DNA from 2 places in the Veillonella sp. AS16 genome. Region 2 is predicted to be linked to the other one. Evidence: a T-box and tRNA genes for the amino acid it is inferred to sense, from the RefSeq annotation. Region 2 holds a T-box; the other holds one or more tRNA genes.
The links. A T-box is a leader RNA that pairs with one kind of tRNA and senses whether it is charged. The one in region 2 lies ahead of thrS (threonine--tRNA ligase), so its partner is inferred to be a tRNA-Thr.

Region 1: it has a tRNA-Thr gene. The T-box ahead of thrS (threonine--tRNA ligase) is inferred to sense a tRNA for this amino acid. The anticodon was not compared.

What each region holds. Positions count from the first base shown of each region.
Region 1 covers NZ_AZYX01000011.1:3,031-19,718, forward strand. Annotated here, with positions in the region: gene pflB (formate C-acetyltransferase) at 250-2,367, shown strand; gene grcA3 (autonomous glycyl radical cofactor GrcA3) at 2,443-2,679, shown strand; gene pflA (pyruvate formate-lyase-activating protein) at 2,752-3,468, shown strand; gene HMPREF1521_RS04205 (2-hydroxyacid dehydrogenase) at 3,590-4,543, opposite strand; gene alr (alanine racemase) at 4,702-5,814, shown strand; gene HMPREF1521_RS09035 (PepSY domain-containing protein) at 6,134-7,126, opposite strand; gene HMPREF1521_RS04225 (PepSY domain-containing protein) at 7,492-8,055, opposite strand; gene fliB (flagellin lysine-N-methylase) at 8,212-9,111, shown strand; tRNA gene HMPREF1521_RS04235 (tRNA-Thr) at 9,255-9,330, opposite strand; gene HMPREF1521_RS04240 (hypothetical protein) at 9,389-10,018, opposite strand; gene HMPREF1521_RS04245 (hypothetical protein) at 10,015-10,695, opposite strand; gene HMPREF1521_RS04250 (hypothetical protein) at 10,947-11,606, opposite strand; gene HMPREF1521_RS04255 (metal ABC transporter substrate-binding protein) at 11,818-12,723, opposite strand; gene HMPREF1521_RS04260 (metal ABC transporter ATP-binding protein) at 12,872-13,702, shown strand; gene HMPREF1521_RS04265 (metal ABC transporter permease) at 13,695-14,513, shown strand; gene HMPREF1521_RS04270 (Fur family transcriptional regulator) at 14,576-14,980, shown strand; gene HMPREF1521_RS04275 (anaerobic C4-dicarboxylate transporter) at 15,172-16,512, opposite strand.
Region 2 covers NZ_AZYX01000007.1:571,881-588,568, reverse strand. Annotated here, with positions in the region: gene alaS (alanine--tRNA ligase) at 1-2,556, shown strand, start outside; gene HMPREF1521_RS02900 (IreB family regulatory phosphoprotein) at 2,726-2,986, shown strand; gene ruvX (Holliday junction resolvase RuvX) at 2,986-3,405, shown strand; gene HMPREF1521_RS02890 (DUF1292 domain-containing protein) at 3,428-3,724, shown strand; gene mltG (endolytic transglycosylase MltG) at 3,859-5,265, shown strand; gene HMPREF1521_RS02880 (O-methyltransferase) at 5,289-5,894, shown strand; gene HMPREF1521_RS02875 (U32 family peptidase) at 5,894-7,135, shown strand; gene HMPREF1521_RS02870 (DUF4911 domain-containing protein) at 7,137-7,481, shown strand; gene HMPREF1521_RS02865 (hypothetical protein) at 7,578-8,567, shown strand; T-box leader at 8,755-8,983, shown strand; gene thrS (threonine--tRNA ligase) at 9,124-11,034, shown strand; gene HMPREF1521_RS02855 (MFS transporter) at 11,193-12,398, shown strand; gene HMPREF1521_RS02850 (DASS family sodium-coupled anion symporter) at 12,561-14,060, opposite strand; gene infC (translation initiation factor IF-3) at 14,315-14,833, shown strand; gene rpmI (50S ribosomal protein L35) at 14,852-15,049, shown strand; gene rplT (50S ribosomal protein L20) at 15,096-15,446, shown strand; gene HMPREF1521_RS02830 (DUF898 family protein) at 15,588-15,902, shown strand; gene HMPREF1521_RS02820 (hypothetical protein) at 16,326-16,688, shown strand, end outside.

The DNA.
Region 1 (16,688 bases), on a different contig from region 2:
ATAATATTGATATGCAATTTCATATTATCATATATACATTAAATGAGATCGCACAAAGCAAAATCTCATACGAACAGCTATATATAAGCAAAATTAAACACTTCAGATTATGAAACTTTATAAGATACTTCACAAAATTGCATAGTATGTATTGAAAATCTATATCATCTATTTATTGTGGAATTGTTACAAACATTGTACACTATAGGCATAGAAATCTATACTTATATCCATTTATGGAGGTGCAAGATGCAACATACTGCATGGAAAGATTTTAACACAGGTGTGTGGGATAAAGCCATTGACGTACGTGACTTTATTCAGAGAAATTATATCCCCTATGAAGGGGACGACTCCTTTCTTGCCGGTCCTACAGAACGAACCACAAAATTGTGGAACCAGGTACTGAATCTTTACGAAGAAGAACGCGAAAAAGGCGGCATGCTTGATGCCGACACTTCCGTGGCAACCCACATCACTGCGCACGCGCCAGGATATATCGACAAAGATCTTGAAACCATCGTCGGTTTACAAACGGACAAACCTTTAAAACGCGCTATGTTCCCATATGGTGGTTTGCGTACGGCAAAATCCGCCATCGAAGAATACGGTTTTAAAATGGATCCGCAAACGGAAGCCTTCTTCAAAACACATCGCAAGACTCACAATGACGGTGTATTCGACGTATATACACCGGAAATGCGTGCAGCTCGTACGGCACATATCGTAACAGGCCTACCTGATGCGTATAGCCGTGGGCGTATCATCGGCGACTATCGCCGTATCGCTCTTTACGGCGTAGATTACCTCATCGAAGAAAAAAATCAGGAATTTGCTATCACCATGGGTGATATGCTGGAGGATGTCATCCGCGATCGCGAAGAAATCAAGGATCAGATCCGTTCTCTGAAAGAATTAAAAGAGATGGCGGCCTCCTATGGCTACGACATTTCCGAACCGGCGAAGGATGTACGCGAAGCGATGCAATGGATTTACTTCGGCTACCTCGGTGCCGTTAAGGAACAAAACGGTGCAGCTATGTCCATCGGACGTAACTCCACATTCCTCGATATCTATGCGGAACGCGACCTTCGCAACGGCACATATACAGAGGAACAAATCCAGGAATTCGTAGACCATTTCATCATGAAATTGCGCATGGTACGTTTCGCACGTATCCATGAATACAATAACTTGTTTACCGGTGACCCTGTATGGACTACTGAATCCATCGGCGGTATGGGTACCGACGGTCGTACGTTGGTTTCCAAGATGTCCTTCCGTTACTTACATACATTGCAAAACCTGGGACCTGCACCGGAACCGAATCTCACCGTACTGTGGTCCCCTCGCATGCCGATCGGCTTCCGCCGTTTCTGCGCGAAGTTGTCCATCGCCACATCTTCTATTCAATATGAAAATGACGAATTGATGCGTCCTAACTCCGGCGATGACTACGCCATCGCATGTTGCGTATCTCCAATGCGCATCGGCAAGGAGATGCAGTTCTTCGGAGCTCGTTCCAACCTTGCAAAATGCTTACTGTACGCTATCAACGGCGGCGTAGACGAAAAGCTTAAAAAGCAGATTGGGCCTAAATATCGCCCTATCACATCGGAATACCTCGACTTTGACGAAGTGTGGGAAAAATTCGACGACATGATGGAATGGCTTGCCGGCGTATATGTAAACGCTCTAAACATCATCCATTATATGCATGATAAATACGCCTATGAAAAATTGGAAATGGCGTTACATGACCGCAAGGTAACACGTTGGTTCGCTACCGGTATTGCCGGCCTTTCAGTCGTGGCCGATTCCCTATCCGCTATTAAATATGCTAAGGTAAAACCTATTCGTGACGAAAACGGCATCGCTGTTGATTTCGAAATCGAAGGTGACTTCCCTAAATATGGTAACGATGATGACCGTGTAGATAGCTTGGCAGCAAAGGTTGTTTCCACGTTTATGAACAAGATTCGTAAACATCCTACATATCGTCAATCCGTTCCAACTATGAGCTTGTTAACAATTACTTCCAACGTAGTATATGGTACTGCTACAGGTTCTACTCCGGACGGCCGTAAAGCTGGCGAAGCTTTCGCTCCTGGCGCGAACCCTATGCACGGTCGTGACTCTCACGGTGCCGTATCCTCATTGGCATCCGTAGCTAAAATGCCATGGCGTGATTGCTCCGATGGTATTTCTAATACCTTCTCTATCATTCCGGACGCATTAGGTAAATCTGGTGAAACATTTGTTTCCGTCAGCGATTTTGATATTGAGTTAGACCCATCTCAATTGCCTAACGCCAATACAAACTTCGCATGCAGCGAACCAAATGTTACTATAGAGGAAGATAAGTAAAATCTTCCACAGTATCGAACTGCTTTCACCGGCATCGATACGCGTGTTAGTCTTGGTTGAAAGGAGGTTATACCCATGAGCAACCAACAAGTTGATAACTTGGTAGAGTTATTGGATGGTTATTCCCAAAAGGGCGGCCATCATTTGAACGTCAACGTGTTTACTCGTGAAACATTGTTAGACGCTCAAAAACATCCTGAGTTGTACCCTCAATTGACGATTCGTGTATCCGGTTATGCGGTGCACTTTAACAAGTTGACAAAACAACAACAGGACGAAGTTATTTCCCGTACCTTCCACCAACGTATCTAATCGAGGTTTTCTATGACAGGACGTATTCATTCGGTTGAAACGATGGGTACGGTTGACGGTCCGGGCATGCGCATGGTGGTTTTCCTGCAAGGATGTCCCATGCGCTGTGCTTATTGTCATAATCCTGACACATGGAATGAGGCCAGTGCAGACGCTAAATTCATGACCGTTCAGGAATTATGGGATCAGTTCGAACGTAACCGCCAATTTTATACTAATGGAGGTATCACCGTCACCGGTGGGGAAGCTCTCATGCAAATTGATTTTGTTATCGAGCTTTTCACATATTTCCGTGAAAGAAACGTCCATACCTGTTTAGATACAAGTGGAATCTGTTTTGATCCCCACCAGGAGGTGGCCTACCGTAAATTGCTCAGTGTCACCAGTCTCGTCATCCTAGATCTGAAAGAAATCGATCCAGCCAAGCATCTATGGTTAACGGGTAAACCGTTGGAGCCCATACTCGGGTTTGCCAGATTGACGGCTGACGTGGAAGTTCCGATTTGGGTTCGCCACGTAGTGGTTCCGACCATTACGGATAATGCCGATCGACACTATCGGCTAGGATTTTATCTAGGGTCCCTGAAGAATTTACAAGCTGTTGACTGTCTGCCCTACCACGTTATGGGGGTTGCCAAATACAAGGAACTAGGTATTGACTATCGTCTTGAAGGCATACCCGCCGCAACAAAGGATATGGCTGCACAGGCATCAAAAACAGTATTGGAAGGCATCAAGGCCTATCGTCGCCATTGGTGGAATCCCATCAAAACACAACAACAATCATAATCAAGTTTGAGGATAACTACCTCCCTTGATATATATACACATATATACTGGGACTTGATCTATGATATTGCCCTAATCAATAGAGCCGCCCCCATACAACCGGGGACGGCTCTTATTGCGTTTATTTAGATACTACATTAATCGGTTCGCCTTTAAAGAAAGCCTGTACATTATCTCGGATGATACCCACGAGACGCTGACGAGTTTCAAGGCCCTTCCAGCCCATATGTGGCGTGATAATCACATTATCTAACGTATATAACGGACTATCCTCTGCAGGCGGCTCCACCTCCTGCACATCAAGGCCGGCACCGCCAATGCGTTTAGCAGCTAATGCTTCACAAAGGTCCGCTTCATTTATAAGGGGACCACGACCAGTATTCACAATGACCGCATTAGGCTTCATCTTAGAGATTGTTTCTTTATTAATAAGATGTTTAGTTTGGTCATTCAATGGGCAGTGTAATGTAATATAATCACTATTAGCCAGTAATTCATCAAGGCTCACATAACGAATACCGTCGCCATCAGTCTTTGGTGTGCGTGTATGAATAAGAATATTCATACCCAGAGCTTTCGCCACTTTTACCACTTCCATACCGATGTGACCTGCACCGATAACACCTAACGTTTTACCGTTAACTTCTGTATGGCTCACCTGTAGATATTTTGTAAAATTGCTGCGGTCCCCTTTCGCAAGCATCGCAATCTGCTGCTGCATGGTGGATGCAAAATTAAGGATCATCATAATCACCGTATGTGCGACGCGTTCCGTGCTATAGGCCGGAATATTACATACGGTGATGCCCTTTTCTTTCGCCGCGTTAAGGTCGATATTATTATAGCCTGTTCCCGCTTCTACAATGAGTTTCACAGTGTCAGGAAATTTTGAAAGCAAGTCCGCATCTACTGGTATTTCTTTTGTAACAACGACACGAGCACCTTGAATCCGTTCAATAAGTTCGGCATTTGTGCTATTATCATAAACCTGTACATCATTGGATAATATGGAAAAATCTAATGCCTTATCGTAATTCATTTTACTGGCATTTACCACTACCACGCGTTCGTTCATGAGAGCCTCCTCAAATTCTTGTACAATTATAGAAAACTTGTAATATCATATATATTAATTATACTACATAAAAATTATAAATTTCTTTCATAAAAGTATTGTGTAATTCTTTAAAAGTTATACAATAAAAGTAATGTTACACAGAATTGAGGAAGACCATGAGACCTACCTATTTAACCATCAATACGAGTCTCGTTCGCGAGAACTTGCGTAAAATTAAAGACAGTTTACCGGAGTGGAGCACCTCTACGGCGGTCATCAAAGCAAACGGCTACGGCCACGGCAGCGTTATGATGGGCCGTATCGCCGTCGAAGAAGGCTACGAGTCCTTAGCGGTAGCCATTCCGGAAGAGGCCATTCCGTTGCGCCATGCGGGTATCATGGTTCCTATTTATCTGTTAGGGCTCACAAGACCGCAATCCTTTGAAGTCATTGCAGATACAAATTCCATCCCCGCCGTATGCGAATCCACCGATTTAGCGGCACTTAATCAGGTGGCGGACAATCACGATATGATTATCAGCGTCGCCGTCGCCGTCGATACAGGTATGCATCGCATCGGTATCCGTCCCGAAAACGCCGTAGATTTCATCAAAGAGGTGGAACAATATCCAAATCTGGCTGTTGATGGATTCTTTTCACATATGAGCAACGCCGATGCGGCGGATCAGACACATGCGCACAGCCAGACGGAAAAATTTCACAAGATGGTCGATGAAATTCGTGCATTCCGTCCTGATGCGGAATATCGTTTTTCCCTCGCCAACAGTGCGGGGCTCTTGTCTGTAAAGGACAGTCTATTTACGGATGCACGCCCCGGTATCATCCAGTACGGCATCATGCCGTCCCTTGATGTGCCGAATCGTTTAGGACTAAAACCGGTTCTCTCCTTTCACAGCGAGGTCGTACACGTACAGCACCTCGATGCGGGCGAGGGCATCGGCTACGGATCCACGTATGTAACGCCGGAACCGATGACGATTGCAACCATCCCCGTCGGTTACGCGGACGGCTATCCGCGCAGTCTTTCAAACCGAGGCACCGTTCTCATACACGGCACCCGTTGCCCTGTAGTAGGTCGTATCTGTATGGACCAGTTCATGGTATCCGTACCGAATACGATTACCGTTAAACCGGGGGATAAAGTGGTTTTACTCGGCTCACAGGGTCACGAAAGCATCTCCGCCCTTGAAATTGCGGCCCTCGCATCGACAATCCCGTACGAAATTTTCTGCGGATTCTCGGAACGAGTACCTCGGCAATATATATAACAGAAATTAATCACAGAAAAAGGCCCGTCCGTTATGGACGAGCCTTTTCTGCTGTTCCCTATACGTGTTTTACCGTGAAGTAAGTTACGTTCTTATTGTGAGAGAGTATTATATAGTGTATAACTTATGAATGGAAAGGAATCGAATTCATAAGGGGGCCCCCTGAACAATAGACGGCATAGGAGAGAGTCAATGTTTGTCTATCCTATCCAGGGGGCGCATGTGTGTTGTGTATTATGTGTGTGTGTCTTGTGTGTATAGTGTTTTTCTGTGTGTCTCAGAGTTCTTCACAACAGCATAGGGACAGCCCCAGGAAAGCTTATTTCACAGCTTTCCCTGTTTTTGCATCCAATGTGATGTTTACAGGTTTATTCTGTGCATCATGGAATTGGATATTATACAAAGGAGTTCCGTTCTTATTAGCTACGGACCAGGAATCGATACCGGTCGCTACATTGCCTGTTTGTTCATAAGCGGCATTGATAGCTACATGCGGAGGTAAAATGGTACCCGGATCGATAGCAGCTGTGTCCATGGATTTGTCATAAGCCTTTGCAGGGCCTTCTGTAACATTGCCTGTAGCTACATCTAATTTCATGGAATGCGCACCACTTGTATTGAAACCTTCTACTTCATAGACAGCCGTTTTATTTTCTGCTTTGAAAGATACATTGGTAATCTTGGAGTTACCGTATTTAGTTTCAAATTGATCTAATAGCTGGTTAGCACCTACTACGAATACGCTGTTTTCATCAACTACGCCGGATGGTTGAGCCGGAGATTTCACATTCTTCGTCGTCCCTTGTTTACCATCTTTTTTAGCGACATTTTTTTCGCCCTTAATAGGATCGGCTTTTTCAGATTTTACGGACTTTTTCGCATCTATCGGTTTGATTGCTTTATCGCCCTTATCACCTTTAATCGCTTTGTCACCTTTGTCGACTTTCATCGCTTTATCAGCCTTGTCAGCTTTTGTTACCTTTTCAGCTTTTAATCCTGTTGTATCAGCATCAACAGCATCAACTGTTCTGTTGGATGCGCGAACCACCTTCGTTTGACCAGGGGCTTTCGCCGCTGTTGCAGTGTCTATCGCCGGTACAGGAGCTGTAGGAGTCGCGGCACTAGCGGCAGCAACGGTTCCCTTCGTCGCAGTCGGTACCGGGGTTGGGTCCATAGGAGCAACAGATGTAGTTTCCTCTTGTTGTTGAGTTACTGGTACCGGTGTTACGTCTGCCGCAGTCACCGCTACGGTAGCACCGAATACACCTGCTACTGCTAAGGCTATACTATTTCTTAAAATAGACTTCTTCATGATATCCTCCTTCTGTTTCGTCGTTCTCTTTCGTTGAACTGGTACCCATGTTACAGAGGGTCTATGAACTCAAAATGTAGAAGGGTTCAAATTTCGCTCTATATCGGTGAAAGCAAAATGAATTTATCGATAATTTTCAGAAAACTTCTGTATTTTCCGTTTCCATTTAAGTCCCATATGAACACTGTGCAAAAGGCCTCTGTTCCCTTATTTACGGGACAGAGGCCTTAACGGCATCATTCTCATCACAGCATGTTATATCATTCATGAGTAAATGTTCACAAAAATGTCGCAAAAATTTCTGATAACAAAAAAACAGCAGCTTCCAAATACATCCGACATTGGAGCTGCTGTACAATTACATATTAATCATCAAATTTAACGGATAGCAATTTACCGGTCATTGCATCTATGCGCACCGCTACCTCATGAGAATCATCGGTGCCGAACACGACCTTGTAAACCGGTTTACGATGTTCGTTATGTACGGACCAGCCGTTAAGACTTACCGCACGGCCTTTAGTCTGGGCAAACGCGAAATTCACGACCGCTGCAGGCGGTAAAATCTGGCGAGGATTAAAGGCCTTCTTATTTAACGACTTGCGATAATCCCCGTCTCGTTTTTCAAAGATCTGATTGGTCGCATAAATATATATGAGCTCATATTTTCCGCTTTCATTGAAGCCATCCACTTCGTACTTGATCTGTCCCCCATCGGCATCAAAGGAGATTTCCGTAATGGCCGCATCAGGATGATTCTGAATAAATGCATTCAACAATCCGTTGGCCCCTACAATGGCCGCATGGCTTTCATCAACGACCTGTACGGTCGGCTGAACCGGCACCAATTTCGCCGATGCCACATTCGGCATGCCGAACGCAGCGGCTAACGCTAAAACTAAACTACCTTTTACAAATAAAGATTTCATAAGTTCCTCCATACATAAAGCACATGTATCTATACACTATATATTACAATTATACACTATATTCATCAGTTTCAAACATAATAATTTTCGATGCGTAAAATTATCGCCCATGATACAATGCATATAGTATTATTATCCCTTTACAAGTGAGCATTTATGATTTCTATTTATCCAACCATTTACCATACATTTCAATGCAAGGCCGACGAATGCGAAAATACATGCTGTCAGCTGTGGACGATCGACATCGATGAGGCCACCGCCCGGCGTTATCAGACGATGCGCGGGCCTCTTGGGGAAAGCTTGCGCCGCGCCATAACCGTCGATGATGAGGGCAGTCATTTTGTCTTTACCGATAAAGAACCGTATTGCCCGTTACTGAACGAACAAGGTTTATGCAGGGTCGTCTTGGAACTCGGCGAAGAAGGTCTCTGCGAAACATGTCACATGCATCCGAGATTCTATAAATATATCGAGGACTTGGAGCTTTGCGGTGTAGGTCTCGCCTGTGAGGCTTCCGTTGAACTGTTGGAGCGAGAGGTCTTACAATTTACCATCGAGGACGACGACAACGAATTCGATACGGATGAAACAATAACATTATTAAATGTGTTTCAGCTGCTCGGACTTGACTTAGATCCTGAACTTTTACGATATAAACCGACACCGAGCGCAGACTATTATGCGAATCTGTTAAGTCTCTACAAAACGACAGAACCGATCGATGCTAAATGGACAGTCCAGTTAAACGACCTCTATACCGATATACCGACCTTAGTTGATACGGTTACGAACTATGTAAAAGCTAACGGTAAAACACAATATGATACGACATTTTTCAATAAAGTCTATCAATATATTCTGTATCGACAAATCGATATGCTCGCCGACCATTCCCCAGAGGCTTTGCTCAATTATGCAAAAGACGGCACAGAGTATATCCTGATGAGCAGTGCCATCAACGGTAAGCCGCTGCAACAAGTCGCCAGATGGTCCCAACAAATCGAATACGACGAAGATAATGTGGAACTGCTGCTGCAACACTACGACGCGTAAAATGTACCAAGCCACAATTTATCCTCGATGTTACTTATTCCTAAGCTTATAAAACAGAACGTATTGTTTTTTATGCCGATGCACACCATGCCATCGATGTAAAAAAATAACCGCAAGGACAAACGGCCTTGCGGTTATTTTAGTGGAGCTGATAATAGGATTCGAACCTACGACCTACTCATTACGAATGAGCCGCTCTACCAACTGAGCTATACCAGCATATGTAGCATATGTATAGATTTATAGTACATCTATATACAGGTATTGTCAATTTATATTATTTCAATATGGTATGAAGCCATTGATTCCAATGCTGGAGCACCGAAATGGACAGTGCCGTTACGATAAACATAACCAAAAAGGTCTTAGCAATTCCTAAGTTTACATAACGACGCATGATTTGCGCAGCGATAAATACGGCATAATACTGACTGAAGGTCGTGATAAAATACGCTATATCAACTATGTATCGTCTCCACGACAGAGTATATAAGACAACCCCTATCAAATGGATTAAAACTATGATCAACGTACGTAACGCGTTCATATAGGACAGGCCATAGATGTAATTCTGTACAACCCCTTTATAAGAACCTTGACCACCGACAAGGTCCAATAAACGCCACAGAATACATCCGCCCAATACGACTTGAACTACGAGAAAAGATACACTTGCTAATGCAGTAATCCCGTCAAAATGAGGCAACCCATTCAGGAATTTAACGCCCGTAACTGAAATTACGTCTGCCACTACAAATGGTGAGAGATAGGTAACCAAATATAAAACGATGGTGGACACCACCAAGTTGATCAGAGCCTTTCTAAAGGTTCCGCCGTCAACAATATTCCAAAATGATCTGTCACTCAATTTTGTAAAAAGATGCAATATTTCTTTATACCAGCTCATAATGTATATATACCTTCAAGAATACTACAGATAATCGCAGACCCAATCATAACGGTCACACCTTCATAGACGGAACCGCTGACACAGGCACCGATAATACGTCCCACAACATTAAATAACAGCATCAGACTCAACACACATAGGCTTACCAAGCTTATACCCATAATAATTTGCACCCCTATCGGCAATGTGGCAAGGACCAACAAGACACCAAATGTTAGTGTAATCAAGGCTATCACCAGTTGACTGACCGCCATGATGTGAAGTACTCCGGTAATGACAGTCCGTACATAAAAGGTCCGTGTCCTGGCAAGTGCATACCCACCTACTGCAATAGACATGATAAGTGCTTTCACAATTACCCATAACAGATGTGAAAGGTTCCAGAAATCCTGTTGCGAACATAGCCGATTTACAAAACATCCTAAATCATGATGAGGCAGTAACGGTAAAGGAATGAATTGTAATTTCAAGAATATAGTGGAATTGCGTATGAACGATCGAATGGCCTCCATATAAACGCTATCACCTACAATGGTAAATTGATAACATATGAGTGCCAGTACCAGCATAGCGGCGAGTTGCCCATAAGCCGTATCATAACGATATATACTAGCATTTTTATCTTCAATAGGGCTCAATAAACGATACGCAAATTCTGTAAGACCGGCCAACATATGTTTCACCACCTTTCATAAACACTCAATAAAATGCCTATGTTTCACGTACATAGGCATAGATAACTTGCTATAATCAATAGTTTTAAATATATCTATAAATATATTTAAAAAATTCTATTTTATTTCATACTCATTATAGCACAAAAGCAAGGCATACAATATACCTTGCTTTTATAAGTCTATATATTTTTGCTACTAATACTGACTATGATACTATGATTTATCACTGATCCGATTACACTGTAAAGCTACGCATGTATTCCCTTTAAAAGCAGGAACCCTGCCCCCCATATAATCGCAACAAGTATCAGAAATGCCAGTATTGCAATACCGAGCGCAGTTAAACGGGAGATATTAATCTGACGGCTCAACAACGATACACTAACCCAGAAACACCAAAGTATTACCGCATATAATGAGTAAGCCAAAACCACCAGGCCAATATAACGTACATAATTTGAAAGGTTTAACACTATGCAAAGTAACAGAAATATCGTCTGCCATATAGCCAGAACACTCTTCAAAATCTGTCCATATGCCATCTCATACCAGCAAACCGTCAATACAGTTTCATAGGTTGTCTCTATATTAAATTTACCGGCAATCCAGGAAAATATAACCGAGTAAAGTGCTAGAATAAAATAAAGAAGCACTATACCGAGAGTAATCGAAAATAAACCTTGTCCTACTACCGTACCAAGCTCCGACCCCACCTCGCTCAATGGAACGCCTAAGAAAGCATCGCAGATCAAAGGGATTATCTGACTGCAGAAAATATACAGCAAAAAAGTCATCAATGTGGCAATAAAACCCTTATGACAAGACCCTTGTTCTACAATCTGAGGAATCCCCCGTTTAAACGGAGCAATTACAAGAGCCCAAATATCTGAATACCATTTTGTTTCCATTTTCCCTCCCAAAAACTAAAACTGAACTATATTGGGCTCATTATATCATATTTTTTTATAAATTAGATACTAAATATTCGCATGTAATCAAAGGACATTAACATATATAATAAAAATATATGCTAAACTTAAATTTTGTCCGCTCCCCCATTTGTTTAGCTCTCAAAGCAAATAAAACTGGCGACCCGCGGTCGCCAGTTTTATAATTATGTTATTGCAATGATGCAACAATTTTTGTAAGATTTTCATCCATCCGATCGAGATAGGATTTATTATCTTCATTACTTTCGATTGTATAAATCGTTTCGACTTTAGCCCCTACTTCTTGTGCTAATGTTTTAGACACATCAGGGCTTGCCATTTCCTCTGCAAAAATAGTTGTGATATGATTATCTTTGCAGTATTCGATGAGTTTTGCCAACTGTGCCGCATTCGGTTCACCTTCGGCAAATACATCTTCTACACTGTTCTGTTCCAACCCGAAATCACGACAGAGATAAGCAAATGCCGCATGACCTGTTACAAAATTTTTATGAGGTGCTTTGGCGAATTGATCTTCATACTTCTTAATCATAGCATCCAGTTTCGCTACATAATCGGTATAGTTCTTTTCATAATACTCTTTATTCGCCGGATCCGCCTTTACAAGGGCGTCTTTGATGTTCTTCACTTCAATCTTAGCATTCTTCAAAGACAACCATGCATGAGGATCTTCTGCACCATGTTCTTTGATTTCCTCCGGATCTGTATTTTTAATGGCTTCTACACCGTCGGATGCTTTTACAGACACGAGTTTATCATTTTTAGCCGCCGAAATGGCCTGTTCAGCCCAAGGTTCCATACCGAGGCCGTTATACACGAATAACTGTGCCGAAGATAGTTGTTTCATATTTTCCGGTTTCAATTCAAAATCATGAGGTTCCGTGCCGTCCGGAATAATCGTTGATACTTCCACCTTATCACCACCGATGGCCTTCGCAAATTCCGCCATTGCATTAAAACTTGTTACCACTTGGACTTTCTTATTTGCCTGTTCTTTCGGAGCATCATTACCGCATCCCGCAAATACAGCAGCCATCAATATACCAATGACTAACAATACCAATTTCTTGACCATAGTAGTCCTCCTTTTTTAATACTGATCGTCTACGCACACAAATAATATGACACCTCTTCTTTGTTGCAGTTGCGACTCAGTTGCATTTGTAATATAGTTATAGTATAAACGTACCAAAAATTTTGTCAATCAGAAAAGTGGTTTTCATATGTTATCAATTAAACACCTTTATTTTTCCTATCAGGGTCAACCGCCATACGTCTTGAACGACCTTAATCTACATATTCATAACGGTGATTATATATCCATCGTCGGCGACAACGGTTCCGGTAAAAGTACCTTGCTTCGTCTTATCTTAGGCTTTCTGACACCTGTAAAAGGCAGTATCAAACGGAGTACAAACAACATCCGTTATGTTTCTCAAAAGAATGATTTTTCCCACGCCGGATTTCCCATTACCGTAAGAGAAATCCTTGACTCCTATCGTAAGCTATTGAAAATTAAAGATAAAAACGAAGTAAATCGCGTTCTATCTTTAACCGGCATGACAGACTTTAAGAACCGTCTCATCAGCAAGCTGTCCGGCGGTCAGGCGCAGCGGATTTCCATAGCCCGCGCCCTCATCGGTCATCCGGACCTCATCATTCTCGACGAACCGTCTACAGGTATCGACCGTAAAAGCCAGGAGGGTATTTACGCACTCCTGCGCGAGCTCAACCAGAAGCATCATATTACAATTATTTCCGTAGAACACAATTTGGAAATGGCCCTTGCGAACTCCACGAATATTTATCATATTGCAAACGGACAGGGACATCTCTGCTCCCCGGAACAGTATGCCAACGAAATCATGCACAGTTCAGGGCGCAATCCTGTAGCGCACGCGGACTGCTCCTGTTTCACGGATGTCAGAAATAACAGCGATACAATAAGCTTAGATAATACGGCTCCAATGTGTAACGAAAAATCAAATCCACCATCAGAAGTGCAGACTGATACATTATCAAATGCTACAGCCGAGGAGGTGCACCATGTTTAATTATTCATTTATGCAGAACGCCTTCTTCGTTGCCCTCTGCATTTCTCTACTTTGCCCGTGTATCGGCATCTTTATGGTACTGCGCCGCTCCAGCATGATCGGCGACACCATGAGCCACGCATCCCTCGCGGGGATAACGCTCGGTCTGTTGACGAATACGAATCCCATTCTGGGGGCTTTCATCTTCACCGCCATCTGCGGCGCACTCATCGAGTTCCTGCGAAAATATTTCGCACACCATCTCGACCTTATCCTCACCATTATTCTATCCCTCAGCATCGGCACCGCCATCACCTTGATCAGTTCAGGTCTGTTGAAAGCAAACGCCAATGTATTCTTCTTCGGCAGTATCCTCACCGTCAACATGACGGACATGATCAGCATCGGAGCACTCACGATTCTATCGGTACTCACCCTGTATTTCCTGTATAACTCCCTACTCTACATCGCGTACGATGAGGAAGCGGCTCGCGTAGCGGGCGTAAAGGTTGACCTCATCAACTATATTTTCGCCATTCTCATGGCAGCCGCCGTATCCATTTCCATAAAAATCGTCGGTGTCCTCGTACTAAGTGCCATGATTGCCCTTCCGGTAGCATCCGCACTGCAACTGGAAAAAGGATTCAGAGTAACGCTCCTATGCTCCATCGGATTCAGTTTGCTCGCCATGATTATCGGTCTCTTCGGATCCTACTACCTCAATGTGGCGCCGGGCGGCTTTGTGTCCCTCACATCGGTAGGTATTCTACTGATCGTTCTGGTCATCAAAAATATCCGTACCATCATACGTCGACTCCAATTCAGTAAATAATAGTAAACAATAGTTTTATCTACATAAAATTAGATAAAATTAATCAGCACAGAAAGAAAATTATGAAACACTTACAGTGGCCGGAAGGCATAAAAAAGACCAAGCAGCGTGAAGCCATCTGGTCTGTATTGACAACTGCAGATAAACCCGTCACCGCCATAGATATCGCTGACCGAATCGGCGAAGGTACAACATGGATGTCCACGATTTACCGCACCTTGGAATTGCTGGAAACCAAAGGCATCATCACGCGTACCACCATTATGGGCAGCGATATGGCGTACTACGAGATTACACCGCATACGCATCGACATTATGCGGTATGCACCAATTGCGGCGCCATGGTTCCGCTCCATACCTGTCCCGTTGTAGAAATGCCAAAAGAATTGAAAGATGCGGGATTTACAGTGACGGAACACCATTTGGAAATAGCCGGTCTATGTAAAAAATGCAATAACAAGAAATAAAATGATGCCCGGCAAGTCAAACGCCGGGCATCATTTTATTTCTTTGAATATCTTATGAACACAGTATACCATAGCCTCCCGGAATGGTAAGGACTAATATAAATCTATATACAAAAAGGACGTAACTATATAATTATGTCCCTTTTACTTTCATAATATATTCTGTATTAACCGTATTTAGCTTTCACCAATTACAACATCAACGGAGCCACAACAAATCCGAGTGCTACGGAAATAGCGATGGCGAGTACGCCCGGAATGAAGAACGGATGGTTGAATACGAGATTACCGATTCGCGTAGAGCCCGTATCATCCATCTGAACAGCCCCTAACAGTGTCGGATAGGTCGGCAACACAAAGAGCGCCGATACAGCCGCAAAGGATGCGATGATGATGTACACCGATTCCGTATGTTCCGGTGTAATGCCCAACGCCAAAATTACAGCCGGCACCAAAGCCTGTGTCGTAGCCGCCTGGCTGTAGAGCAATGTGCTGGCAAAGAAGAATGCCACCGCCAACAGGAACGGATACGCCGTTACAAGGCTGGACGCTAAAGCTTTAATTTCGGGAATATGTCCTTTTACAAAGGTATCCCCGAGCCATGCAACGCCCAATACGCAGACACAAGCGGATAAGCCGGATTTGAACGTGCTTGTATTAACAAGATCGGCCGTATCAAGTTTACAGAAGAATGTAATCGCTGCCGCGATAATCATCATAAAGCCTACGATGGCATCATTCCGACCGAAGATAACCGGTTTGATGATACCGATGTTTTTAGAAATAGCCGTCGCATAAAATACGATACAGATAATGCCGATTAAGAAAATCAAAACGGAAGTCTTTGCCCCCGGCTTTAAGTGGAAATCAACACTCTTTTCGCGAGGTGGCGCCACATGACCCGCCGCCAATCTCTCCTGGTAAACCGGATCGGAAGATAAATCATTATTCGCAAATGTAGACATGATAAACGCCGTAATCATAACGCCCACAAAGGTTGTGGAGATACAGATGGCGAGCAATGTCGGATAATTCACGCCAAACGGTTCGAGAAATCCGCTCATGGCCACAACCGCCGCTGAAACAGGACTCGCGGTAATACCGATTTGACTCGCCACCACGGCAATCGACAACGGAACGGAAGGTTTAATATTCTCACTCTTCGCCACTTCCACGATAACGGGAATCATGGAAAATGCCGTATGACCGGTACCTGCCAAAATCGTAAGAAAGTACGTTACGGTCGGAGCGAGATAGTTGATATGCTTCGGATTTTTCCGCAAAATACCTTCCGCAATACGCACCAGATAATCAAGGCCGCCGGCGAGTTGTAAGGCACAAATCGCTGCAATAGCAGACATGATTATAAGGATTACGTCCCATGGAATCTGCCCCGGGAACATCCCCATCCCGAGACTCAAAAGGACTACCCCCAGTCCGCCGGCGTAACCGATGCCCATACCGCCGAGTCGTACACCGAGGAAGATGGCCCCAAACAAAATAATAATCTGCATAATTACATAAATGTCCATACGATGACCTCCTTTATACATATATAGTATCATAAGTATACTTAATTATCATAGCGAAACGGCATTGTATAGAATATAGTTTTTAAGTTTCAATATAAACCCAAAATAAGAGCCCCACGTATCGCCTGTTCATATGAGCAAGATATCGATAAGTGCGGCTCTCGTTTATTATATGC
Region 2 (16,688 bases):
AAGTTAGATAGTTTTTCTCTTATACCGGAAAACGATCCATCCCTATTATTGATCGGGGCGGGGATGGCGCCGTTAAAGCCTTTCTTCACCGGTAAACTGGTACCTCCTTGTCATCGTATTACAACAAGTCAGAAATGTATGCGTACAGGGGACCTTGAAAACGTGGGTCGCACCGCGCGTCATCATACATTCTTTGAAATGCTCGGCAATTTCTCCTTCGGCGACTACTTCAAGAAGGAAGCCATTCATTGGGCATGGGAATTTTTGACGGAAGTCATCAAACTCGATAAAAATAGACTCTATGTCACTGTATATCCGGATGATCAGGAGGCTTATGATACCTGGCATAACGATTGCGGTGTAGAAGAAAGCCATATCTCCCGTTTGGAGGATAACTTCTGGGAAATCGGTGAAGGTCCATGCGGTCCGGACAGTGAAATTTTCTTTGATCAGGGCCCTGAACACGGCTGTGACGATCCAAATTGCGCACCCGGCTGCGACTGCGACCGGTATCTTGAAATTTGGAATCTCGTGTTCACTCAATTCAATAAGATGCCGGACGGTTCCTATGAGCCGTTGGAACATAAAAATATCGATACCGGCGCCGGTCTTGAACGATTGGCATCCGTATTGCAACATTGTAAAACGAACTTTGAAACAGATTTGATTTTCCCGATTATCGAGGCGACGGCAAAACGTGCAGGCGTTTCGTATAACGATAATGAAAGCACCGATGTATCCTTGAAGGTTATTGCGGACCATGCTCGCGCCGTAACGGCATTGATTTCCGACGGTGTATTGCCGTCTAATGAGGGGCGCGGTTACGTATTGCGCCGTATCTTGCGCCGTGCCGTGCGCCATGGTCGCTTACTCGGTATTGACGGTGTTTTCTTAACACCTCTTATCGACGTAGTCGTAGATATTCTAGGACCGGGAATCAAGTCCATCGCTGAGAAAAAAGACTTCGTAAAACGGGTCGTTCAAAACGAAGAAGAACGATTCAATCAGACGTTGGAACAAGGCCTTGAATTATTGAACTCCTTAATCGATACATTGGCTGCCGGGAAAGCGACTGTCGTACCGGGCGTAGAAGTATTTAAATTGTATGATACATACGGATTTCCTTGGGAATTAACAGAGGAAATTGCGTCTGAGCGTGGCTTTACAATCGATCGTGACGGTTTCGATGCGGCGATGAAGGAGCAACGTGAACGCGCCCGTGAAGCCCGTGTTAAAGAAGATGCAAAGGTGGCAACACCTGATATTACATTCCTTAAGGATGAAGAACTTCTTGAAGATGAAGCTGTAACGGTATCTTCCGTTCTTATGATCGGTAAAGGTTCCGAACGCTTGCAAACGGCCGCTGACGGTGATGAAATCACCATTATCGTTGGTACGACTCCGTTCCACGCTGAAGGGGGCGGACAATTAGGTGATACGGGCTTTATCGTCGGACCGATGGGCAAGGTGGAGGTTCATAATACGAAACGTTTGCCTGAAGGTACGGTTTATCATATCGGTACCGTTGTGGAAGGTTCTATTTCCGAAGGTGATGATGTGACGCTTGAAGTGGATACGGACCGCCGTGCCGCGATGGCTCGCAATCATACGGCAACACATTTATTGCATGCGGCCTTGAAACAAGTGTTAGGCGAACATGTGAATCAGGCGGGCTCTTTGGTAACGCCGGATTATTTGCGTTTCGATTTTACGCATTTCTCCCCTGTAACACAGGAGGAACTTGAAAAAATAGAGGCTCTCGTAAATGAAGAGATACTCAAAGCAACGGATCTTGCTATCGCTGAAATGTCTATGGATGAAGCGAAAGCAAAAGGAGCGATGGCACTTTTCGGCGATAAATACGGCGATGTTGTACGCGTGGTAGAGGTACCAGGATTCTCCGTTGAATTGTGCGGCGGCTCTCACGTGGGCAATACGGCATTCATCGGTTCGTTCCGTTTGACATCCGAATCCGGTATCGGATCCGGTGTGCGTCGTATCGAAGCGATTACGGGGCGCGCAGCTATTGAGGCGGCACAACAGGATCGCTTGACTATTGAGCGTCTGGCAGGAGAGCTTAAGACGAAACCTGCGCAGGTAGAGGAATGTTTGCATCAGGTATTGGCCGAAGCGAAAGCGGTTGAACACGAGCTCAATGAAATCCGCAAGGAAATCACCGCCAGCGGTGCTGCTGATATCGTATCCGCTAAGGTGAGTATTAACGGTGTCGACGCCATCTTCGCATCCGTTAGGGTTAATACGATGGATGAACTTCGAGATTATGCGGATCAGGCCCTCGATGTACTCGGCGGATCCGGTGTGGTTCTCCTAGGTTCCGTTATAGGTGATGATAAGGTAAGCTTTGCATGTAAGGTATCTAAAGATATCGTAAGTAAAGGTGCTCATGCAGGTAATATCGTAAAAGCTGCCGCTCAGGTAACGGGCGGTAATGGTGGCGGTCGTCCTGACATGGCGCAAGCGGGCGGCAAGGAACCGGATAAATTACCGGATGCACTTAAAGCAGGTGGAGATGCTTTGTCATCTATGTTACAATAATATATATAATTGTATAATTATTATTGATATATACTATTTAATACTATGCAGTTATATACGTAACCTAAGCTAAGATTAACTGCCCGAGTCGGACGGTTAGCATACGAGGCTGAGTCTCGTCTTTCACAAGGACGGGCCTCGCCTGATGTACTGAAAAGGAGGGATATGCATGAAGGTTTCCGATGAAACTATGTTATTCCGTAAAGTTGAAGATGAACCGGTAACAGCTGAAGAGGTACTTACTCGCGTTTATCAATCGATTCAAGAAAAAGGGTATAATCCGATCAATCAAATTCTGGGATATCTTATCTCCGGTGATCCTGCGTATATCACAAGTTATAATAATGCACGATCCGACATTCGCCGTTTAGAGCGGGATGATTTGATTGAAGAATTATTAAAAGAATACGCAAAGGCTAAGAAACTGTAATGAGGATTATGTCATTGGACGTAGGCAGCCGAACTATCGGCATCGCCTGCAGTGATGCATTGCTCATGACGGCGCAAGGCATAGAAACCATTCGCAGAACATCCCTTGAAAAGGACTTTCACAGACTGCAGGAACTCATCACCGAATACGAGGTGCATGAGCTGGTCGTGGGAATGCCGAAAAATATGAACGGCACCAAAGGGGATAGGGCTGTAAAGACGGAGGAATTCGTCGCCAAGATGAAAGAAGTCATCGATTTACCTGTTACTTATTGGGATGAGAGGTTATCCACCGTCATGGCGGAGCGCCAACTCATCGCAGCTGATGTAAGTCGTAAAAAACGCAAATCTGTGATCGACAAGATGGCAGCGGTTGTAATTTTGCAAGGATATTTAGATCGCTTGCAGTTTAATAAATAAGTATTTAAAAGGAGGGTTTCCAATGGTTGACCAAAATTTTGAAGGCGAAGTGTATTACTTGGAATTCGAAGACGAAAACGGTAAGAAACAGTACTTCACGGAAGACGTTGTTTTGAATCATGAAGGCCAAGAATACGCCGTTCTTGTACATGTGCAGGAGGAAGAGGCTGACCATGAAGGTCAAGATGATACATATATGATCTTGGCCCGTATCGAAACAAATGAAGAAGGCGTAGAGGAATATGTGCCTTTGGATGAAGATGATGAACATTTCGAAGCTCTGGTAAAATTGTATGAGGATATGGATGACGACGAGTAATCCATTGTAAATGTAGCGTATTGCCATTGGGTGATGCGCTATTTTTATGTCCTGAACTTCATAGGGGAAATATAGAGTTTATGGTATAATAGAGTGACAATTGACGCTTATTTGATAGAAAGGAACTCAATATCGTGAGAAAACCCTTAAAATATATTTGTATTATTATTATCGTAGGAATCTTGGTTATCGTAGGCGGCCTCAGTGCATTGTACTATATGCCGAATACATTTGCCCAGGATGATGGATCTCAAGTGGTGGTCATCGATAAGAATCAAACAGGATCTGAAATTGCGGACATGCTTTATGAAAAAGGCCTCATCCGCTCCACTCAGGGCTTTAAGCTGTGGCTGTTGTTGAGCGGTACCGGTGATAAGCTTCAAACGGGGCATTATCAGATTCCGAATAAGGTGTCTGTGAAAGAACTCATTTCCCTGTTGCAGGAGGGTCATGTAAAATCAATTTGTCTGACTATTCCGGAAGGTTACACGGTAGGCGATATCGCGATTGAGCTCGAGAAGAATAAGATCATGAAGTCGAAGGACTTTTTAGAGGAAGCGAAGACCTTTGTACCTTATCCGTATATGAAGGGGACAAAGCCTGAAACATATCCGGTAGAGGGGTTTTTATTTCCAAGCACATATGAGATCCCTGTAGATGCGACGCCGCGTGACGTGATTCAAATGATGGCGGATGAAATGAATCGCTATCTGACTCCGGCCGTAAAAAAGCAGATCCAGGCTCAACATATGAGTATTCACGACTTTGTGACATTGGCGTCTATTGTTGAACGTGAATCTCTGTTTGATGCGGATCGTCCGACTATTGCAGGTGTATTTAAAAAACGGTTGGCCCATGGTATTCCATTGCAGTCCGATGCGACGATTTCCTATGTACTCGGTTATGCGAAGGAACATGTAACATTAGGGGATACTCAATTACAGAGCCCTTATAATACATATGTGAGCAAAGGCTTACCGCCGGGACCGATTGCAAATCCCGGTAAAAAATCCCTTGATGCGGTACTTCATTCCGAAAATACGGATTATTTGTACTTCGTGGCGGATAAAGAAGGCCATAATCACTTCTCTAAAACCTATGAGGAACATTTAGCGGCGGTTCATAAGATCTACGGCAGTGATTCCACGCCGTCCGGTAATGAATCCGCGGCGCAGGCGGCAGGGCCTAACTATGACGTGGCTGCGGCTACTACTGAGCCTAATTATAATTACAGTTCGGCGGAAGCGGTGGAAGCGGATTCTCAATATGTTGATGTAGAACCGACTACTAAGTATACGCCGACAACGATTCCTGTCACGACGGCACCGGAAGCTGCACAGAGTGCACCGGCGGCAACACCGAATGCCGACTCCGGCAGTAACTATGTACCGACGACGATTCCTGTTACAACGCCACCGGAATCGATGCAGAACGTGATTCCGAATTCATCGCAGTCGAATGTGCCGCCTATTCAGGTACAGCGACCGCAACCCGTGAATCCGTCCGGCGGGACAAGTTCCAATCAATACAATTATCGATAATGTAGGAGAATCTATCTACTTTCATGACATTAAATGATATTTTAAATGAACAGCGTATTTATGCGATGCTTAATGATGTACCGATTTTGCGAGAATCGGAGGTACATCTGTTTGAAGAATTAATAGGATTATATCGGCCCACCTCCGTGTTGGAGGTGGGCACCGCCATTGGATATTCCGCACTGCTGATGGCTCCTTTGCTCGATGAGGGAGGCCATATTACATCCATAGAACTGGATGAGGTGCGTCATAAAATGGCGAAATATTATATTGATCAATCCGCCTATGCGGATGCGATTACCTTAATTCAAGGTGATGCGTCTCAGGTGTTAACGAACCTTGTCGGTGAATATGATCTCGTCTTTCTGGATGGACCGAAAGGTCAGTATTTAAAACAATTGGAACTGATTTTGCCGCATGTGAAAGAAGGCGGCGTTATCCTCGCGGATAATGTCCTTTTCAGAGGTTACGTGCGCGGCGAAAAAGAAGCGCCGAAGCGCTTTAAGACAATCGTTAAACGATTACAGGAATATTTGAACTTTGTAGAAAATAAAGAATTATTTAATACCACGATTTACCCTATGGGGGACGGTATGAGTGTGAGTGTGTGGAAAGGACACAACAAATAATGGCAGAACATTTTATGGAATTACTTTGCCCGGCGGGCAATATGGATAAATTGAAGATGGCGATTCGCTATGGTGCGGATGCCGTCTATTGCGCGGGAAAGCGCTTCGGACTTCGCGCGGGAAATTCGAACTTCTCCGATGAGGAACTGAAGGAAGCGGTGGAATTTGTTCATTCTCATGGCAAGAAGATCCACGTCACCTGTAATATCATTCCTCATAATGAGGATTTTGAAGGCCTGGAGGATTATTTGAAATTTCTTGAAAGCATCGGTGTCGATGCTATCATTGTGGCGGATATGGGGATTTTCAGCCTTGCAAAACGCGTGGCTCCGGGGCTTGAGTTACATGTGAGTACGCAAGCGTCCACTACAAACTGGCATACCGTGCAGATGTGGAAAGAATTGGGTGCCGCCCGTGTCGTGGCGGCTCGCGAAGTATCGCTGGCGGATCTTAAAGAAATGAAGGACCATGTAGATATCGAAATCGAGTCCTTCGTTCATGGCTCCATGTGTATCTCTTACTCGGGCCGTTGCCTTCTATCGAACTATATGACGGGAAATCGCGATGCGAATCGCGGTCAATGTTCTCAATCCTGCCGCTGGAAATACTCTCTTGTGGAGTCCAATCGTCCCGGCGAATATTATCCCATCGAAGAGGATGAACATGGTACCTATATTTTTAACTCCAAGGACTTGTGTCTGATTCATCGCATTCCTGACCTTTATGAGGCCGGCATAGACAGCCTTAAAATCGAAGGCCGTATGAAATCCGTTCACTACGTTGCGACGGTGGCCAAGGTGTACCGTACGGCTATCGATACATATTTGAAAGAAGGCAAGGACTGGTATGTACGTCCTGAATGGATCGAGGAATTGGAAAAAATCTCTCATCGTCCGTATACTGACGGCTTTGCCGAAGGTCGCCCTGATGAAAGCGCACAAAACTACGGCAAATCCACGAATACGCAGAGTCACGACTTCATCGGTTTAGTTCTGGGCTATAACGAAGAAGAAAAATATGTGGATCTTGAACAACGCAATAATTTCAAGGTCGGTGATAAGGTTGAATTCTGTCAGCCGAAAGGTGATTTAGTCGAAGCCGTTATCGAGAAGATGACGGACGAGGACGGCAATCCTATCGATGTGGCACCGCATGCGCAAATGAGAGTCCGCCTTTACATGGATACGCCTCTTGAGCCGTATTCCATGATGCGCCGCGAGTGTAAGCAGAAGGAAGACTGATATGAGCGGTATTCGATTAGAGACGAATCATTCGGAAATTTCGGAGCTATCGAATCGGAATCAAGCGGTTCTGTCCGATGATCCGTTGGTGCCGAGCCGCTCCATAGGGGCTTTTGAAGAGGCTCCTGATGAGTCTGACTCCGGTGAAGAAGCATATGTGTACTTTCATATCGATCCGAAGCATACGAATTTCGTCAATCGTATCATCGAAGGCTATGAGTACGTCGGCGTGATGACCTCTGTTGATAATGAGGGCCTATGTATGGTGCGCTGCACGCCATCGACCAGGTCTCTGGCTATTGATATTTTGCAAAGTCTGCCCGAATATGTAACAATAGAAGGGTAACATGGTGTCATTGCTCAGTGTATTTGTAATGATGCCGAATTTTGGTGTATAGCTTATCAGGCTATAGTGAAATAATAGAGAAATGAGAGTAAATCTATGAAACAGTCTATCTTGAAACGTGCTTTATTAACAGCTTGTCTCGGTGTGTCTATGGCAGGCGTCGCTATGGCGGGTCCTGTAGGCCCCGTTGTTATCCCTCAAGCGGGAGAAGTGGTTGTGATTAACCATGGACCTGATCTTACGTTTACAGGGAATATCAATTTTGATGTGGAAAGCCAGGAAAACAATAATTTAAAGGTCGGATCCAACGTGATTCCGAATGTATTGTATGGTGCGGCTTTCAATAAAGCCGGTGCACCGGATACGATTATCCCTGCTCAGACCTATGTTTATGTGGGTACGAAGGACGGTGCGAATGCTTTCACCGAACCGAGTGACGGGGATAAAAAAGGTGCGAAATGGAATGTGGAAACCCTGAAGAAAACCAAAGAGGGCGAAGTGCAATTAGCGAGTCGCGGTGTGCCTGAAAAGCCGTTGGCGAACCAAGTGTTCACCATCAAGGATTCCATTATGCTGAGCGCCGTGGATATCAGTAAAACTGAAGTGGGTCGTAACAGCAAAGGCGTTCTGTATATGAACGTACCTAAGGAGTTGAAACTCACTGCCGATACGGGTATTCCTGATGATGTGCGCGAAACGATGCCGGCCATGTTCCGCGGTAAGCAGGGGGATTCCCTCATGGTGAATCTCATGCCTCTAAATGATGAGGAGCGTCAACAATTGGCGGCGAATCCGCATAATGCAAATGCAATCGTGTTCAATCGCGGCATGAATATCGCAAAAATGATCGGTTCCTCCGCACGTACCAGCAAGGTATACACATACATGAAGGACCATTATCTGAACCTCGTTATCGTTGCGAAGGATTACGATGATAACGGTGCACGAGGTAGCGGCGTTATGATGGTGTCCAAGCAGGATAATTCCAACGATATTCTGTTGACCCTTTATAAAGGTCCGGATCTTTCCAGCAGTAAACTGGAAAAGGTAATCGGCGCGATGTTGTCTACGAATTTCAAACGATAAATAATACTATAAACACTAACATAGGCTCGAGGTTAATCTCGGGCCTATACGTTTTATAAATATCTCCATATAAATGAAGAGAAGCTTTACATTTTTTGTCTTTTATAAAAATTACGGCTTATAGTTTTTATGAAATTTACAGTTAAACTGTATTGAATTTTTTAGTCCTCTATGATACTATAATCTAGTAAAAGTTATGCAAAGGACATGATTCTCATATCCCTGTGTGTCAGAGAGAGGCGGATGCTGGAAATGCCTTACACATATATCGGAATTACCCCCTTTAAACTGATTTGTCGAACCTGAGTAGGCAAATACGGCCGCCACCGTTATCGGGCTTAATGAAGTGAATTAACTATATCGTTCGGTATAGGTAGTTAACTAGGGTGGAACCGCGAATGATCTTCGTCCCTTGTTGGTAGGGATAGAAGGTCTTTTTTTATTACCCGGTTTACCAAAACATTTACTCGATGCATATGTATTGTGTGGTATGTGGGCATAATGGGTGAAAGTAGTGACAGAATCTATCCTAGTTTATAAATTGGAGGAAATAGAAATGGCAGATGTAAAAATCATTTTACCTGATGGTAGCGCAAAGGCATATCCTGCAGGCACTACTCTCGGGGAAGCAGTAAAACAACTCTCTAACAGCTTGGCGAAAAAAGTTCTCGCTGCAAATGTAAACGGTGAATTGACTGACCTTCGCGAGGAACTTGTCGACGGTTCTGAAGTATCATTCCTGACATTTGAAGATGACGGAGGTAAACATACTTTGCGCCACACAGCTTCTCATATCTTGGCTCAAGCTGTTAAACGTTTATGGCCTGAAGCTAAATTGGCTATTGGACCCGCTATCGATAAAGGTTTCTACTATGATATCGATATGGAACATACTTTGACTCCTGAAGATTTAGGTAAAATCGAAAAGGAAATGAGCCGCATCGTAAAAGAAAACTTACCGATTACTAAAACTGTTATGCCTCGTCAAGAAGCTATCGAGTTCTTCAAATCTAAAAACGAAGACTACAAGGTGGAATTGATTCAAGACCTTCCTGAAGATGCTGTGATCTCCTGTTACTCTCAAGGCGATTTCATCGACCTTTGTGCAGGACCTCACGTGGCATCCACTGGTAAAGTGAAAGCTTTCAAATTACAAAGCATTGCAGGCGCTTACTGGCGCGGCGATGAAAAGAATAAAATGTTGCAACGTATTTATGGTACAGCATTCGAGAAAAAAGAAGAACTAGATGCATACCTTCACATGCTTGAAGAAGCGGCTAAACGTGACCACCGTAAACTCGGTAAAGAACTCGGCTTGTTCGTTATCAAAGAAGAAGGTCCTGGTTTCCCATTCTTCTTACCGAAAGGCATGGCTCTTCGCAACGAATTGGAAAATTTCTGGCGCGAAGTTCATCATGATTTTGACTATGAAGAAATTCGTACGCCGATTATCCTGAATAAACATTTATGGGAAACATCCGGTCACTGGGATCATTACCGTGAAAATATGTATACTACAATCATTGATGATGAAGAATATGCAATTAAACCGATGAACTGTCCGGGCGGTATCTTGGTTTACCAGAACGAAATGCATTCCTATCGCGATTTGCCGTTGCGCTATGCGGAACTCGGTTTAGTACACCGTCACGAATTATCCGGCGCGTTACACGGTTTATTCCGCGTTCGTGCTTTCACACAGGACGATGCTCACGTATTCATGTTGCCAGATCAAATGCAATCTGAGTTGATGAAAGTTATCGAATTGTTCGATCGCATTTATAGCCAATTCGGTTTGAAATACCATGTGGAATTATCCACAAAACCGGATAATGCGATGGGCGACGATGCTATTTGGGAACAGGCGACGGATGCATTACGCAATGCTATCGAAGCTAAGGGTATTGATTACGTAATCAATCCTGGTGACGGCGCTTTCTACGGACCTAAGCTCGACTACCATATCGAAGATTCCTTAGGTCGTACATGGCAATGCGGTACTATCCAATTGGATATGAACCTTCCTGAACGATTCCAGATGGAATATATCGGTGAAGACGGTCAAAAACATCAACCTATCATGATTCACCGTGCGTGCTTCGGCTCCATGGAACGTTTCATCGGTATCTTGACTGAGCACTATGCAGGTGCATTCCCTACATGGATGGCCCCTGTACAAGTTAAAATCTTGCCTATCTCCGAAAAACATGTTGAATACGCTAAGCAATTGGCTAAACAAATGCATCACGACTATGTACGTGTAGAAGTGGATGACCGCAGCGAAAAAATCGGCTATAAAATCCGTCAGGCACAAATGGCGAAGGTACCGTACATGCTCGTTGTAGGAGATAAGGAAGTGGAAGAAGGCACAGTTAACGTGCGTAAACACGGCGGCGATGAATTGGGCTCCGTTCCATTCGATGAATTCTTCAATGCTGTTAAAATTGAAATTAAAGAACGTAATTAATTATTTACTATTTTAGTATTTCCAATGTTTTAAACTTCCCCTCATATTTTGTACAATTACGATTAGGTTGTATAATTTAATGGTGATGAGATTATATAGAGGGGGAGTTTCTTATGTTCTCTTTAATTGTTACCTGTGAGTAGCGAAAGGAAATTCAAATGAAAGATGTAAATTCATATGGCTGGAAAGCCGTTATCGGTTCCTCTATCGGTTATGCTATGGATGGTTTCGACCTCCTGATTTTAGGCTTTATGTTGAGCCTGATTTCGGGTGATCTAGGATTGTCTACGGGGCAGGCGGGTTCTCTCGTAACGTGGACCTTGATAGGGGCCGTAGTCGGCGGGTTTGTATTCGGTACCTTATCGGATAAGTTCGGTCGTGTTCGCGTGTTGACATGGACAATTGTGCTCTTTGCTGTTTTTACCGGCCTTTGTGCTTTTGCACAAGGGTATTGGGATCTTCTTATATACCGTACTATCGCCGGCATTGGTCTAGGCGGTGAGTTCGGTATCGGTATGGCTTTGGCCGCCGAGGCGTGGCCGGCTAAGCATCGCGCTAAGGCGACCAGCTATGTGGCCATCGGTTGGCAATTAGGTGTATTGGCAGCGGCTCTCTTAACACCTGTCCTAATTCCTGTTATCGGATGGCGCGGTATGTTTATGGTGGGGATCATCCCTGCATTTGTGGCATGGATTTTCCGTTCTAAACTACATGAGCCGGACATCTTTGTGCAGAGCAAGGAAACTAATGAGCATTCTCATAAGCAATCGTTCAAACTTCTCGTTAAAGATGTTAAAACCGCAAAAACGTCTATCGGTGTAGCCGTTCTTACATCTGTACAGAATTTCGGTTATTACGGTATCATGATCTGGTTGCCGAACTTCCTGAGTAAGCAATTAGGTTTTTCCCTTACAAAGTCCGGTCTGTGGACCGCTGTTACCGTATGCGGTATGATGGTCGGCATTTGGTTATTCGGACGACTAGCCGACAAGCTTGGTCGTAAACCGACATTTGTTTTATTCCAGGCCTGTGCGGTTGTTTCCATTTTAGTTTACTCTCAGTTATCTGATCCAACCGCTATGTTATTTGCCGGTGCCATTTTAGGTGCCTCTGTAAATGGTATGATGGGCGGTTACGGTGCCTTGATGGCTGAAGCCTACCCGACGAGTGCCCGTGCGACGGCTCAAAATGTATTGTTTAACATCGGCCGTGCGGTCGGCGGCTTTAGCCCGATGGTAGTGGGTATGATTATTTCATTGTACTCTTACCAAGTGGCAATCGCTTTCCTTGCGATTATCTATGTAATCGATATTTTAGCAACAATATTCTTAATTCCTGAACTAAAAGGTAAGGAACTGGAATAAATAGTTCTTTGAAAGTTTTACATTGAAAAGAATATAATAGTTTTATATTGGAATGTATATAAAAGGCTCTGTCGTAAGTGATATGTACCCACGGGGGGATATATCATAAGACAGAGCCTTTTATAGTATGTTTTATTTAAAATATTTAGGATATATAGAGATTTATGCAATCCCGATCCAGTGCCAGTATGTTAATGCAAATATGAGTATCATCACATAGCCGATGATGGTCAACGGAATACCGGTAGACATAAATGTTTTTACATCGAATGTGTCCGTACCGTAGGCCACCATACCTTGAGGTGAGTTTACAGGTAATACTAGACCGAAGCAGATAGCGTATTGCATGAGCATGGTCACGCCTAGCGGATTGAGGCCGTCCGCGCTGTGACCCATAACGATAGAGATAACAATAGGAATCATCGCGGATGAGAGGGCTGTTGCCGAGGCAAATCCTAAATGGATAACGATGAGAAATGCCGCCATGATGGCGATAAGCAAAAATACGCTGGCCGTTTCGAGGGAAAAAGCATTTACGAATACTTGAGCAAGCCAGGTTGCCGCTTTTGTTTTTAGCAATACGGAGCCTAGGCCGATGCCGGCGCCGAACATAACGATGGAGCCCCAGTCTATATGCTGTTGTGCGAATTTCCAATCCATGATCCCGATTCCCGGAAAGAAGAATAGAGCAATCGCGATGATGGTTGTAGTCGTCGTATCGATGGTATGTAACTTACCGCCTGTTGCCCATAATGCAAGGAGTCCAAGGGAAATACATAATAGTTTCTTTTCATCCAAGGACATGGGACCGATTTCCTGTCGCATTTTGGCAAGCTGTACATCGCCGCCGACGAGTTCTTTAAACTCCGGTTTAATTAATGCCTGTGTTACAAAATAAGTGATGATAACCATTATGATGGAAAACGGTGCAGCGGCTGTGAGCCAGTCAATCCAGCTGACGGTGGTATTCATCTGAGTTTGCATGAAGCCTACCGCGACGAGGTTTTGAGCCGCTGCCGTTTGAATCATGATGTTCCAGAATGTATCCGCCTGTACGGCGCCTACCATGAGAAGAGCCGCGACGCGGCTTTTACGTTCAATACCTAAATTTTCAACAATGCCGATGATAATCGGAGCCAAGCAGGCGATACGAGCCGTTGCACTCGGTACGAAGAAGGCGAGAATGAGCCCTGTAATGATAACGCCCAGATAAATACGGCTCACTTTGGTGCCGACACTGGAGAGAACGAGCATGGCGATACGACGATCAAGACCTGTTTTACGCATGGCTACGGAAATAAACATGGCGGCGCCTACGAGTATCATCGCCGGTGATGAGTAACCGGAAATGATGAGCTTTAAGGCATTGGTCGTACCTAAAGCCTTGGCAGGTGTTTCGGGATTAGGAGCGAATCCTAATAATAATGCAGTAAGGGCCGTAATCATGGTGGCACTTACCGGATACGATACGGCGGATGTCATCCATAAAATAATGGCAAAGGCGAGAACGCCGATCATGCGATGTCCGCCGGTGGATAAGGTTTCCGGTGTCGGTAATAATAAAATACCGCCCAGCACGATAAAAGCGAGTAGCAGTCCCATGTTCTGGATCGTAGTACGCGCTTTAGCGGGAGATGAATTGAGAGGAGCAGTTGTACTCATGATAAAACCTCTTTCTTCAGGTAGACAAATGGTTCTTTAGGTAGACAAATGGTTGTACTTTATTGTATCATAAAAACCATAGCAAATAGCAGGCATATAGTTCTTGACTTTCATCATGGTATTTGTTATTATAGTTAAGTAATTTATGAAGCAGAGGCCATCCGCCACTCACCTGATATCGAGAAGTATGAGGTTATATATAGAGAACTCTATTCGGATGGTGTTTGCCATCCGTTTTTTTATTTCTCTTGGAGGTGAACGCTATTAGCAAGGATACACCACGTATTAATGAAGAGATTCGTGCCCGCGAACTTCGTGTCGTAGGTCCTGAAAATGAACAAATCGGTATTATGTCCGGCCGTGAGGCGTTGGCATTAGCCGAAGAACAGCATCTTGATCTTGTTGAAATTGCACCTAACGCTAAACCGCCGGTAGCTCGTATTATGAACTACGGTAAATATCGTTATGAACAGCAAAAACGCGAGAAAGAAGCGAAGAAAAAACAAAAAATCGTAACTTTGAAAGAAGTCAAATTACGTCCACATATTGAAGACCATGACTTTTACGTTAAAATGAAAAATGCATCCAAATTCTTGGCGGAAGGCAATAAGGTAAAAGTAACCATCATGTTCCGCGGTCGTGAGCTTTCACACCCTGAACTCGGCATGGCGGTATTGACGCGTTTTGCTGATGAACTCAAAGAAACGGCGTCTATTGAAAAAGCAGCTAAGTTAGAAGGTCGTAACATGACCATGATTTTAGTAAGTAAGTAATGTATTGGGAGGATTATTATGCCAAAGATTAAAACTCGTCGCGCAGCGGCTAAACGTTTCGCAGTAACAGGTACTGGTGAATTCAAGCGTGCAAAAGCTTTCAAAAGCCACATTCTTGAAAAGAAATCTCCAGCTCGTAAACGCAATTTACGCAAAGCTACATTGGTTGCAAAAGCTGATTACAAACGCGTAGTTAAATGTTTACCATACGCTTAATCGTTAACAGTTAATCGATACTATCGTAATTTAGGAGGAATATACAATGGCAAGAGTGAAAAAGGGCGTTACAGCTCATGCACGTCATAAAAAGATTTTAAAATTAGCTAAAGGTTACCGCGGTACACGTTCCCGTTTGTTCAAAAAAGCTAACGAAACAGTAATGAAAGCGTTGTACTACGCTCGTCGTGACCGTCGTGCGAAAAAACGCGAATTCCGTCAATTGTGGATCGCTCGTATCAACGCAGCGGCTCGCATCAACGGCACAACTTACAGCCGTTTCATAGCCGGTTTGACTAAAGCAGGCGTTGAAGTGAACCGTAAAATGTTGGCTGACCTTGCAGTTAACGATGCAACAGCATTCGCTAAACTTGTTGATGTAGCTAAAAACGCTTAATAGCATAACAATACATAGTAAGGACTCTCTGATGAGGGTCCTTTTTTGTATGGTGAAAGCAGTACTCATAAGATGAATTAATCTGCTTAATAATGTATAATATATCTATTATGTAAATTTATTTTATGAGGAGTGAACTTTATGACAGGACAAATGGAATCTCGATTTGAAGGCTCTGTATTCGGATATATCGGGTACACTCTGGCAGCTTTTCTGATTACGGTATGTACCTTCGGCATTGCATTCCCTTGGGCGGAGGTTATGTTCCGAAGCTGGATTTGCCGTAATACGATTATCAATGGTAAACGACTTTACTTTGATGGAACCGGGGCACAACTATTTGGCAGTTATATTAAATGGTGGTTCTTCACCTTTATTACTTTCGGTATTTATAGCCTTTGGTTGTTTAATAAAATGACACATTGGCGCGTTAAGCATACACACTTTATGGAGTAATAGTATAAGAAATATATTTTAAGTATTAAGGCCTATAGTACACATTCAGTACTATAGGCCTTTGTCTGTCGTATCCGTTATATTATTTTCTATATCCGCCGCATCCTCTTGTATTAGAGTTTGGGCCACAATAACTTTGGCTATTATTGTTACAAGTTGTATAGCTATTGTTATTACAGTTGTACTGAGCATTAGTATTACAATTTGTTTGAGAGCCATTGCATACATAATCATATGCAAATCCTGTAGATACAGCAGCAGTCACGGCTAAAAAGGTCATGACGAGTATACGTTTTGTAAATCTCATATGTATCATCTCCTTAATTCTATAATTATATTGTACTACTATAGGTCAAATAAAATATGATATTCTATACATATATAATATTTAAGAATCATTATGTGAAAGGATGAGAGTCTATTATGAAACGTGTGTTGATGGCTGCACTATGTTTAAGTTGTATTACGTTGGGAAGTCATGCGATTGATATTAATATACCAGGTGGAGATTCTGCAATTCCAAAGGATGCATATCAGAACTATCGTAAGATTGATGTAGATGCGCAACAGATGGAACGCGAAGTTGAAGCAGAGATAAAACATTATATGCCCAAAGCTGTGGTAGGTAATGGTGATATAGATTTAGATGAGGTAATTTATTCAAATCGTGAGTTAAACCATTCGTTAGATTTTTCCTCAACAGTATTTATTTTAAAAGAGGATGGAGCAAATATAAAATTTACTATGCCATATCCAAGTAGGTATGGCAATACTGAAAAAATTTCA